2 regions of the Paenibacillus sp. EKM10P genome follow, and region 1 is predicted to be linked to the other one. Evidence: riboswitches for the same ligand, from Rfam matches in the RefSeq annotation. Region 1 holds a riboswitch; the other holds the start of a gene.

What was found. A riboswitch is a leader RNA that binds a small molecule or an ion and turns the genes downstream of it on or off. The one in region 1 is predicted to bind cyclic di-AMP.
Region 2: linked by a shared signal. The riboswitch ahead of HFE01_RS02050 (hypothetical protein) and the one ahead of HFE01_RS25520 (C40 family peptidase) in region 1 are both predicted to bind cyclic di-AMP.

The regions. Positions count from the first base shown of each region.
Region 1 is NZ_JAALET010000022.1:14,502-19,674, forward strand. Features, by position in the region: gene motA (flagellar motor stator protein MotA) at 1-684, opposite strand, end outside; gene HFE01_RS25505 (hypothetical protein) at 872-1,165, shown strand; gene HFE01_RS25510 (4a-hydroxytetrahydrobiopterin dehydratase) at 1,283-1,582, shown strand; gene HFE01_RS25515 (GNAT family N-acetyltransferase) at 1,661-2,167, opposite strand; gene HFE01_RS25520 (C40 family peptidase) at 2,470-2,970, opposite strand; cyclic di-AMP (ydaO/yuaA leader) riboswitch at 2,976-3,113, opposite strand; gene HFE01_RS25525 (hypothetical protein) at 3,390-4,217, opposite strand; gene HFE01_RS25530 (M1 family metallopeptidase) at 4,229-5,173, opposite strand, start outside.
Region 2 is NZ_JAALET010000001.1:460,265-465,437, forward strand. Features, by position in the region: tRNA gene HFE01_RS02040 (tRNA-Leu) at 156-238, shown strand; gene HFE01_RS02045 (glutathione peroxidase) at 388-873, opposite strand; cyclic di-AMP (ydaO/yuaA leader) riboswitch at 1,337-1,508, shown strand; gene HFE01_RS02050 (hypothetical protein) at 1,622-2,017, shown strand; gene kdpF (K(+)-transporting ATPase subunit F) at 2,201-2,278, shown strand; gene kdpA (potassium-transporting ATPase subunit KdpA) at 2,424-4,100, shown strand; gene kdpB (potassium-transporting ATPase subunit KdpB) at 4,153-5,173, shown strand, end outside.

The DNA of each region.
Region 1 (5,173 bases):
AAGCAGACCTTCGACCATCATTAACTTAAGTTCCACTTCTTTTTTGGATAGCCGTTTCAGCTTGTTGGACATTGGATGCCATAGGACATAACCTGTAAAAATACCGAGCAACGTTGCAATAAAGGCGGCCGCAATGGCATGGGACAGTTTTTCCATGTCACTAAGGTCGGCTAGAGCGGCAATCAGACCTACAACCGCACCGAGTACCCCGAGTGTTGGAGCATACATACCGGCTTGGGAGAAAATTAGTGCGCCTGCGCGGTGTCTATCTTCGGTAGCGTTAATGTCTTCCATCAGAACATCGCGTACGAACTCCTGATCATTACCATCGATAATCATACGCATACCGCCGCGCATAAAGGGATCGTCGATCTCTTCGACCTTGGATTCCAGCGCGAGCAGACCTTCACGACGGGTAATGGATGCCCATTCAGTAAATGTACCGATAAGCTCCTTGCGATCCAGCAATTTCTGCTGGGTGAAAATAATTTTAAACAGCTTTGGCACCCGTTTCATGTCATCCATCGGAAACGCCATGAATATACTTGCTGCTGTTCCGACGAAAATAATCATGTAAGCAGCGGGATTATTGACCAGATTGACGACTGGCGCGCCCTTCAGGATCATCCCGACGACCAGTGACAAAAGCCCGAGCACAAGTCCAATAATGGTTGTAATTTGCATGATACACCTCATCCATGAGAATAGATTTTGAATCCTTTCATGCCGCATGGGTCGTCCTTGCCCCAAGCGCGTCATTATGAGACGGATTATAGTATTTATCGACAAAACTCTCTTTTTTGTTAAGGGCGAATTTCCGGTATAATAAAGTGATTATGTATTGAATCGCTGAACCACTGGAGGAAATAGCATGGGAGTAAAGCATGGGCGCGAGTATGAACAAATTTTGAACGATTTGACAGAGGCTGTGGGACGCATTCCAGATAGCTATGAATTTTTTGAAATGGAAGCAGAAGATTGGGACAGGCTGGACCCAGCGGGGCGCCAGGAAGTCAATGAGGCTTTGGCAGAAGACTTATTTTATGCACTGGGCACAGAACCTATAATCACTGTAGGCAGCGGTGTTGTGATTTATGAGCCGGAGCAGCACCGGATCTATGTACTCATCGGGGATGAGGAGCTGACGTCGGTCCCATTGATTTGATGGCCGTCTTATGGATTTATCAACGGGGCCGTGGTAATATGTACACCAATATATCGTAGTTTTGGCCGCATCTAAGCGGCTGAAAGGCTTCCGTATAAACGGGGAGGAGTTCGTAACATGCCTTTTACACAAGAAGAGATTGAAGCACATCTGGAGAAGCTGGAGGGCTGGGAACTGGAGGAAGGACGTTGGATCGTTCGGAAATATAATTTTTCCAGTTTTATGAAAGGAATTGCCTTCGTGGATGAAGTTGCCGCTATATCTGAGGCATTTAATCACCATCCATTTATTACGATTGATTACAAGACCGTGACTCTGCGTTTGACCTCCTGGGACGATGGCGGTATTATGGCCGTAGATATTAAGGAAGCCCAACAATATAATGAAGCTTTCGAAAAAATGCGCAGCAGTCATTGAGTTTGTAATGATCTGTCGTATATATGAAGAGCGCCTTCGCTATACAACATCGCGGTTGTATAGTGAAGGCGCTCTTATTTATAGAACCCGATTCTGTTGTTCAGGACGATATACCATACAATGGAACGGTTTTCTGCCATCTGGAGTCTGGCGTTCATAGGTATCCGTCAGCTCAAATCCAGCTGCCTTGTAGGCTCGGATAGCCCGCTGATTCCAAGTGAGAACCTCTAGGTCAATTTCATTCTGCGGATGCCGCCGTCTGGCTTCCTCGGCAATGGCCCGGACAAAATCGGAGCCTGTGCCATGTCCGCATCTTTCGGGATGCATTCCAAGACCCAGCCGGGTCACACCGACCATAGGGAAATATTGAGCAAATCCCGTCAGCTCATTCTCTTCGTCCAGGACCGCAACATATTGCTCTTGGCGAAGCGTGGGACTTCCAAATTCGACTTCAAGTGCCTTCATTTGTTCCCAGGGAAGCCAGCCGTATATGTTGTAGGGGGGATCATAGCGCCACTCACAGATTTCAGCCGCTTGATGCTCGTCCATCGGTACGATCCGGTAGTTGGATATTGAGGCCGGCACTTTTCCATTCCTCCTTATGCAGGTACTTCAATCATTAACCACAGATTGTAGACAAGTTGTAGGAGAATGGCAAGCGTGTTTATTTCGTACCTAAGTCGGGTATACATTCAATAAGAAGGATTTACTGCTCATATGCTCCCCCAGCGGTGACGGTAAAACCGACGATGTTCGCTAAAATTGAAACCTTTTGAGGTGTCAGTTCGTCAGTAATGATAATCATTGCGATGTAGTGGACATAAAAAACCGCAATTCGATTCCGGCCAGAATCAAATTGCGGCTAGGGTTAGCTTGCTGTGCGGTAGTTATTCTACGTTGTCGTCATCAGGAATATCTGAAGCTACAGAATGGTAAGCGTCTGTGCTCATAATTCTTTTTGCACCGACATAACGGTTAGCGTAATAATTTTCGTTCAGTGAGCTAACTACTACACCACGTGAAGTCGAGGAGTGGGCGAATTTCCCTTCACCTACGAAGATACCTACATGGGAAACGCCTCTTCCTGTGGTGTTGAAGAACACCAGGTCGCCTGGTCTCATTTCATCGCGGGATACAGAAGAACCCATTTTGAATTGTGATCCAGATTGATGCGGCAGTTTAATTCCCAGTTTGTTGAATACATACATTGTGAAGCCGGAGCAATCGAATCCCTCGAGTGTAGTGCCTCCGCTTCTGTAGTTCGTTCCTTTGGCATCTTGGATGACCTGGTCCATCTTAGAGTCTGCAAATGCACTGCTGCCACCGAATGTAAAAGATGTAAAGGCAATGGCGAGACCCATGGCTGCGATCGTTAGCTTCTTCTTCAAAAAAAATATACCCCTTCCAATGCCTGCGAGGTTAGCTTAAGGATTCGGTAGAAGGTTCCCCTATGACCACTCTGTTGCGAGATCAATTCACCCAAACTGGTTCCCCCGCTTCCTAGGTGCCAGGAATTAGGCTTAACTTAAGATGTGCACCTTGGAGAGCAGTATTCACGACAACGATGTTTTTAAGATAAAGGTTACAATAAAGATTACAAAGTTGTTACTATCAGTTCACTGCGATTATTGTAACAAAGACAGCAGGCTTTGGCAAATGTTTCATCGCAAAAAGTTACAAAAAAAATCTGTTCCTAACGCTCCAGGAACAGATTCTGTTAACAGTATTCAGTTATGTGCTGTTTGCACGGGAAAGAAAAAAGTTTTTTCGACAGCTGAAAATACAGGAGAGAGCATATTGTGAGAGGTTAGCCTCTGCTGGAGATATCGATGTGCCATAGCCGATACTGCGAACTGATATGCCACAGCCTGACCAGACTGGTAACAAAATGATACGATTGCTGGAGAATCAGTGCCAACATACCCGTCCAAATCATCGCCACGGTGCCAAATAGACCGAAAACTAGCAACACACAAGTACCGAGCAACAGGGATACACCAACAGCCGGAAGAAGCTGGCGAAAGAAGGCGAGCAGGGAGGATAGTATGGTGTGACCACTGACAGTGCCCAACTGCATATACAGGATGCACTGCCGAATGACCCAACCGTAAGCTATCCACCCCATGGCATAGGGCAACAAATGTAGCAGGTAAGAGGAAGATTGCAACGTTCCTACTACAATAGGATAGAGTCTCGGTACCACCCAAAAGGCGGGAAGCAGCAGCAAACCCAACTCGATGATGTAATACAATAGCGATGACATACCGTGGCGTTTCATCCCCTTGAAGAAGGACAGGCTTTGCGGTTCAGACGCATCGGTATGCAGGCTTTGATATATGCCAGCTCTAATGAAGGGAGTGATTAGTATGCGCAGTACGGTCGCCCCTAGTAATATCCACAAGTACACATGTACTTCCCGGCTGTCCATCAAGGCGATCTGGCCCTCCATCCAAAACAAGGTCTTTCCCAGTTCGTTTTGGCTCTGATCAGGATAACGTAGCAGCAGCGGGATAACGGCAGACTGTACCAGCCTATAGAGAAATACTCCCCACAGCAGACGATACAGAAATAAAATGATAACGATATAAAAGCGTATGCGTACCAGCGCCCAGCCTTCTTTTATAACAGTCCGCATCTATAGACACCTCACCATGACAGACTTCCAAGCAGTGTCTCCAACAGCTTGGTTACACTTACACTCCAACGGGTTTGTTGTTTTTCATCCAATTCAGCCTTCAGGCTATTATTAATATGCTTGTTCTCCAGTGCAATAGTGTATAGAGGATCTACAGTCACATAGGACACGGGGGAAGCGCTTTTGAGTCGGAAAGTTGTACTTTTGCCCGCACCATCCCATGCCTTGAATATCGTTGAGCCATCCTTGAAGGTAAATTGAACAGGTATTTTGGGATAATCTGCTCCTTTTTTGCTGAGCGTCACGACTGCTTCGTATCCATTCTCCAGCTTGTGGTTCATGATGCGATCGACTGAAAAGTCCGCCATCTGGCCGTCATATACATATTGTTCAAAATAGTGGCTCCATGATCGTCCGGTCACTCTCTCCACGACATGTTGAAAATCCTGTGAGGTCGGATGCTTGAATCGATAAGTCTGGACGTAGGTCCGCATAATCCGGTCCATTTTTTTCATACCCACCTGACGCTCAATACCTCGTAGTACTAATTTACCTCGTGAATAGGCATTTTGCGCATACTCAGCTGCCGATCCATACTTCCAGGACTCACGGTTTAGCGGCTGTGGGGAAGCTACCTGTCCCGATTGTAATGGCAAGTTGGGGGTAAGCCCATACTCTTGTTCCATGAGCCGTTCCTCTGCATAGGAGGTGAAGCCTTCATCCAGCCAAGGCTCCTCAAATTCATTGTTGGCTACCATTCCGTAGAAATATTGATGCCCAATTTCATGAACCAGCGTCCGTTCCAGATTATAGCCAGGATTCAGTTGGTCCGCAGCTGCGGCCGTGATGAGTGTCGGATATTCCATGCCGCCGGCTCCACTGCCTGTTTTGGGTGGAACGACGATGGATAGAGTGGAATATGGATAAGGCCCGTACCATTTGCTGTAGTACGAAAG
Region 2 (5,173 bases), on a different contig from region 1:
TATATTTACACTTCGAACTCAGTTATGTCAAATTAAATAATTTTATTGCTTATATATGTTATATAAAGTTACATTGAAAATAATTATAATATTCTTGTTTACAAATTGTTGCTGAGAGAGTATAATAAATCTGTTGCCTCAATACATTATGACATGCGGTCGTGGTGGAATGGCAGACACGCTATCTTGAGGGGGTAGTGGGCGTACGCCCGTGGAGGTTCGAGTCCTCTCGACCGCATTATATGCAATACCCAGTTGAAAAAGCATCCTGACACGTTTTACGTGAAGGGATGCTTTTTTTGTTAAATACTTTTCGTCATATCCTCCCGTCACAGAAGCGGTCGTATGGACAACGGACCGCTCGTTAACTGTAATGCATAAAGATTGTCAGTTTTTCTGCAAAAGCTTCTTAATATCTCCTACAAGCTTGTCTGGAGTGGTTTGCGGCGCATAACGCTTAAATACGTTACCTTCTCGTGTAATTAAGAATTTAGTAAAATTCCATTTGATCGCTTTGGAGCCTAATACGCCTGGAGCAGTGTGGGTCAGGTAGCGAAATAGAGGATGTGCCTGATCACCGTTAACATCTGTCTTGGCGAACATGGGAAAAGTCACTCCGTAATTGAGTTGGCAAAACTCGGAGATCTCCTCGCTGGAACCCGGCTCTTGTTTGGCGAACTGGTTGCTGGGAAATCCCAAAATTTCGAGCCCCTGTTCATGATACTGGTCATATAGCTCTTGTAGCGCCTTGTACTGGGGGGTTAACCCACATTTGCTGGCAGTATTCACGATAAGAAGAACTTTCCCTTCGTATGTGGATAACGGAATTTGTGCCCCTTGTAGGGTCTGTGCATCATATTTATATACGCTCATGATATCCCTCCTAATTCAATATTCTACAATTAAATTGTGAACAATTCAACAAGGGGTTGCAAGTCCAGAAGAGTCTACAGACATTGTGCATTGTAAAATCGTCTTTTGTTCAAAACGGTAAATCGCACTTCAAATGGAGCAAATTGAGGTGTTTCTTCTCATAAAAAAGGCTTCATTCGATAATTATCTAGTACATATAGCGCATTTTCTTTCTTTTTTATAAATAAAGGGCAACCGTACCATACCCTACGCCAATATTGACATGCCTTTCATTTTCAAAAAGAGGCGAAATACAGAGTTTTAGAGAGATACGAGAAGCATAGGTTGGTTGTAAGCGTTATCCTTAATCTTCTATGCTCTAAAGGGTGATTTATAGCCTTGCCGTTGAGCTTTACAGTCTTCCTTGCACGGGTGTATGATTCAAGACGTAATTTCAAATTAACAACAATGAAGCAACAACGAATTGTCTAAAGCGCTGAATTTTGCAGTTGCAAAAGCGGGGGAACCAACGAGTATATACGGCTTTGCAAGCCGTGTGTCTCATGGGGTGAATTTTCCGGCCAAGTGCCGTAAATAGGGCGACTCTCACGTCCGAATCCGACAGCTAACCTCGTAAGCGTACAGGGAGAGGCAACAAACCGCCGTGTGCAGCCATGGTTTATTTTATCATGGAATGTATGAAGCCGGAGGAAGCCTTTTTCCTTCGGCTTCTTTTTGTTGTCTTTTTATACCGGGAGAGGAGCTACTGATGGAAGGTCGGTTAATTATTGTCACTGCACCGAATGAAGCGGGCAGAAGTTTTGTGAAATTGCTTATGTTCAAAAAATTGGCGTTTGCAGTTCTCACAAATAGCACCCAGGAGGAACGACAGCTCAAAAAAATGGGTGTGGAGCACATTGTGCGCATCAATACGATGCAAGCGGGAAAATGGAATTTTCCTAAAAAAGAAATTGGTAGTGTGTATTTGTTCGAAAACAGCTTGAATCTAACTTGCCGTTTCCTGCAAATATGTCGGCCACTAACATCAGAATTGATCTATGTTATTACGCACGGCTGTAATCCACAAGGAATTTATCGGGGATTGGGAGCGGACCATGTGATCTACACATTGAACGGAGAGGTGGGTTTCCTGCTGAACGGATAAGCACTTATAACATAGCTGGTTTATGATTTTATGATGGAATCAAAAGGGCAATCTGAAAAGCGATACGGAGGGTATGAACATGATGGATTTATACATGCTGCTCGTAATGGCTGTGAGTTATGGAGTGATACTGCTGTTTGTACGCTGGTGTGATGCGCAGACCTCAAAAGGAGGGCGAAGAGGATGATCGTTGTGCTAGGACTTACGGCTATTGTGTTCGTGTATTTAATCTACGCACTCCTGAATCCTGAAAAATTCTAGTCAACTATAGGATCGAGCAGGCGGGAACAGCAGATCAAGAATGCAGCATCAGAGATGCAGATTTTCGCAAACGTGTGCACTCAATGGATGGTCTGAATCAGGTCTGTTGTTCCAAATGCAGGAGCATTTTAAGGAGGAATAGAGGATGGAGCTACTGCAAATTGGGATTGTGATCATCATATTGTTGCTCTTGGTAAAGCCGATGGGCACCTATATGTATCACGTATTCTCGAATGAACCGAATCGGACGGATCGGATTTTTGGTGGAACGGAAAAGCTGATTTATAAGGCTGTAGGCTTGAAGAAACAGGACAGCATGCATTGGACGACGTACGCTATGAGTTTCATTGCAACCAATGTGGTGCTTGTGGGGATCAGCTACCTGCTATTGCGCTTGCAGGCTATACTCCCGGGCAATCCGGTTGGGAACAGTAATATGGAAGCATCATTGGCCTTTAATACGGTAATCAGCTTTATGACCAATACGAATCTCCAACATTATAGCGGAGAAAGCGGGCTTACGTATCTGACACAGATGGCGTTCGTCACGATGATGATGTTTACTTCGGCTGCTTCGGGGTTTTCGGTTGCTGCGGCTTTTATGAGGGGATTGACGCGGCGCGGTGAAGGGCTGGGTAATTTTTTTCAAGATTTTATTAAAGCCAACATACGGATTTTCCTGCCGCTTGCCTTTGTACTTACGCTGGTGCTGGTGGGATTAAAAGTACCACAGACGCTACAACCCACGGCGGATATTACGACTTTAAGTGGTACACAGCAGCAGATTGCTATGGGACCCATTGCCTCATTGGAATCCATCAAGCATTTGGGTACGAACGGGGGCGGTTTTGCGGGAGCTAATTCTGCGCATCCTTTTGAAAATCCAAATCCTTGGACGAACGTACTGGAAATTTTGGCAATGTGGGTAATGCCGGCTTCGCTGCCGTATACATTTGGATTGTTTGCCCGTAATCGCAAGCAGGGCTGGATTATTTTCAGCTCGATGATGGTCTTGTTCCTTATTTTTCTAACCATAACGTATGTGTCGGAGAAAACAGGTAATCCGTTAATTCAGGCACTGGGTATGGATGCATCTCAGGGAAGCATGGAAGGGAAAGAGGTTCGTTTCGGCATTGGACAATCGGCATTATTCACTGCGGTCACAACGGCGGCAACGACAGGTTCGGTCAATAATATGCATGATACATTGACCCCGCTAGGTGGTATGGCTGCTTTGGGAGAAATGATGCTAAACGTCATTTTTGGCGGCAAGGGCGTCGGGCTGATGAATATGCTGATGTATGCGATTCTGGGAGTGTTTATATGCGGACTGATGGTCGGAAGAACCCCGGAATTTATGGGTAGGAAAATTGAAGGCAAGGAAATGAAGCTGATTGCGATTGCCATTTTGGTACATCCGTTTCTTATTCTTGCTCCAACTGCGCTTGCATTTATGAGTCATTGGGGATACGATGCGGTCTCTAACCCCGGATATCACGGGTTGACTCAGGTGATCTATGAATATGCATCATCTGCGGCAAATAACGGCTCGGGATTTGAAGGTCTTTCGGATAACAACGTGTTTTGGAACGTTACGACAGGAGCGGTTATGTTCTTTGGACGATATGTATCCATGATTGCATTGCTGGCTGTGGCGGCTTCGTTGAATGCCAAAGCGCCGACCCCGGTGACAATGGGTACACTGCGCACGGACAACAAGCTGTTTGGAGCCATCCTAATCGGAGTGGTCCTGTTGATTGGTGCGTTAACCTTTTTGCCGGTGATCGTACTGGGTCCTGTAGCTGAATTTTTGACCATGTGATGAAGAATGAGCATAGAAGGAAAATGAGAATGGATGAACGGGGTGCTTGATCATGAAGGAACAACGCAAACGCATGCTGGATAGAAGCATCTTGAAGCAGGCGGTCAAGGATAGCTTTATCAAATTAAATCCGATGATCATGATGAAAAATCCTGTCATGTTCGTCGTGGAGATCGGTACATTGGTCGTACTGCTCATGCTACTGCTTCCCGGTTATTTTGGAACCGGCAAGGAAATGGGCTTTAACTTGGCTGTATTTATTATTTTGTTGTTCACGCTGCTTTTTGCTAACTTTGCTGAAGCGCTCGCGGAGGGACGGGGGAAAGCACAAGCTGCTTCCTTGAAAAAATCCAAGCAGGACTCACAAGCTAATAAGCTCGTCGGGAATGAGATTCAGGTGGTCAGCTCAACAACATTGCGTAAAGGTGACGTGGTAATCGTCTCTCAGGGCGAAATGATTCCAAGCGATGGTGAGGTTATTGAAGGCCTGGCCTCAGTGGATGAATCTGCAATTACGGGAGAATCAGCTCCGGTCATTAAGGAATCGGGCGGTGATTTTTGCTCGGTAACCGGCGGGACGCGGGTAGTCAGTGACCGCATTAAGGTGCGGATTACGACTGAGCCGGGTGAAACGTTTATTGATAAAATGATTTCGCTCGTGGAAGGTGCACAGCGGCAAAAAACGCCAAATGAAATTGCGCTGAATACATTGCTGATCAGCTTGACGATTATTTTTCTCATTGTGGTGGTGACACTGGCCCCGATAGCCCGTCATTTTAAGATTGATTTGCCTGTCCCCGTGCTGATTTCGTTGCTGGTCTGTCTGATTCCGACCACGATTGGCGGGCTTTTGTCGGCCATTGGAATTGCTGGTATGGACCGAGTTACCCAGTTTAACGTGCTGGCCATGTCAGGCAAGGCGGTAGAAGCATCCGGGGACATCAATACGATGATTCTAGATAAAACGGGTACCATCACCTTCGGTAACCGGATGGCGAGTGAATTCGTGGTTGTAGATGGTATAGAAAAGGCAGAGCTAGCGAAATGGGCGGCGATGAGTTCACTAAAGGATG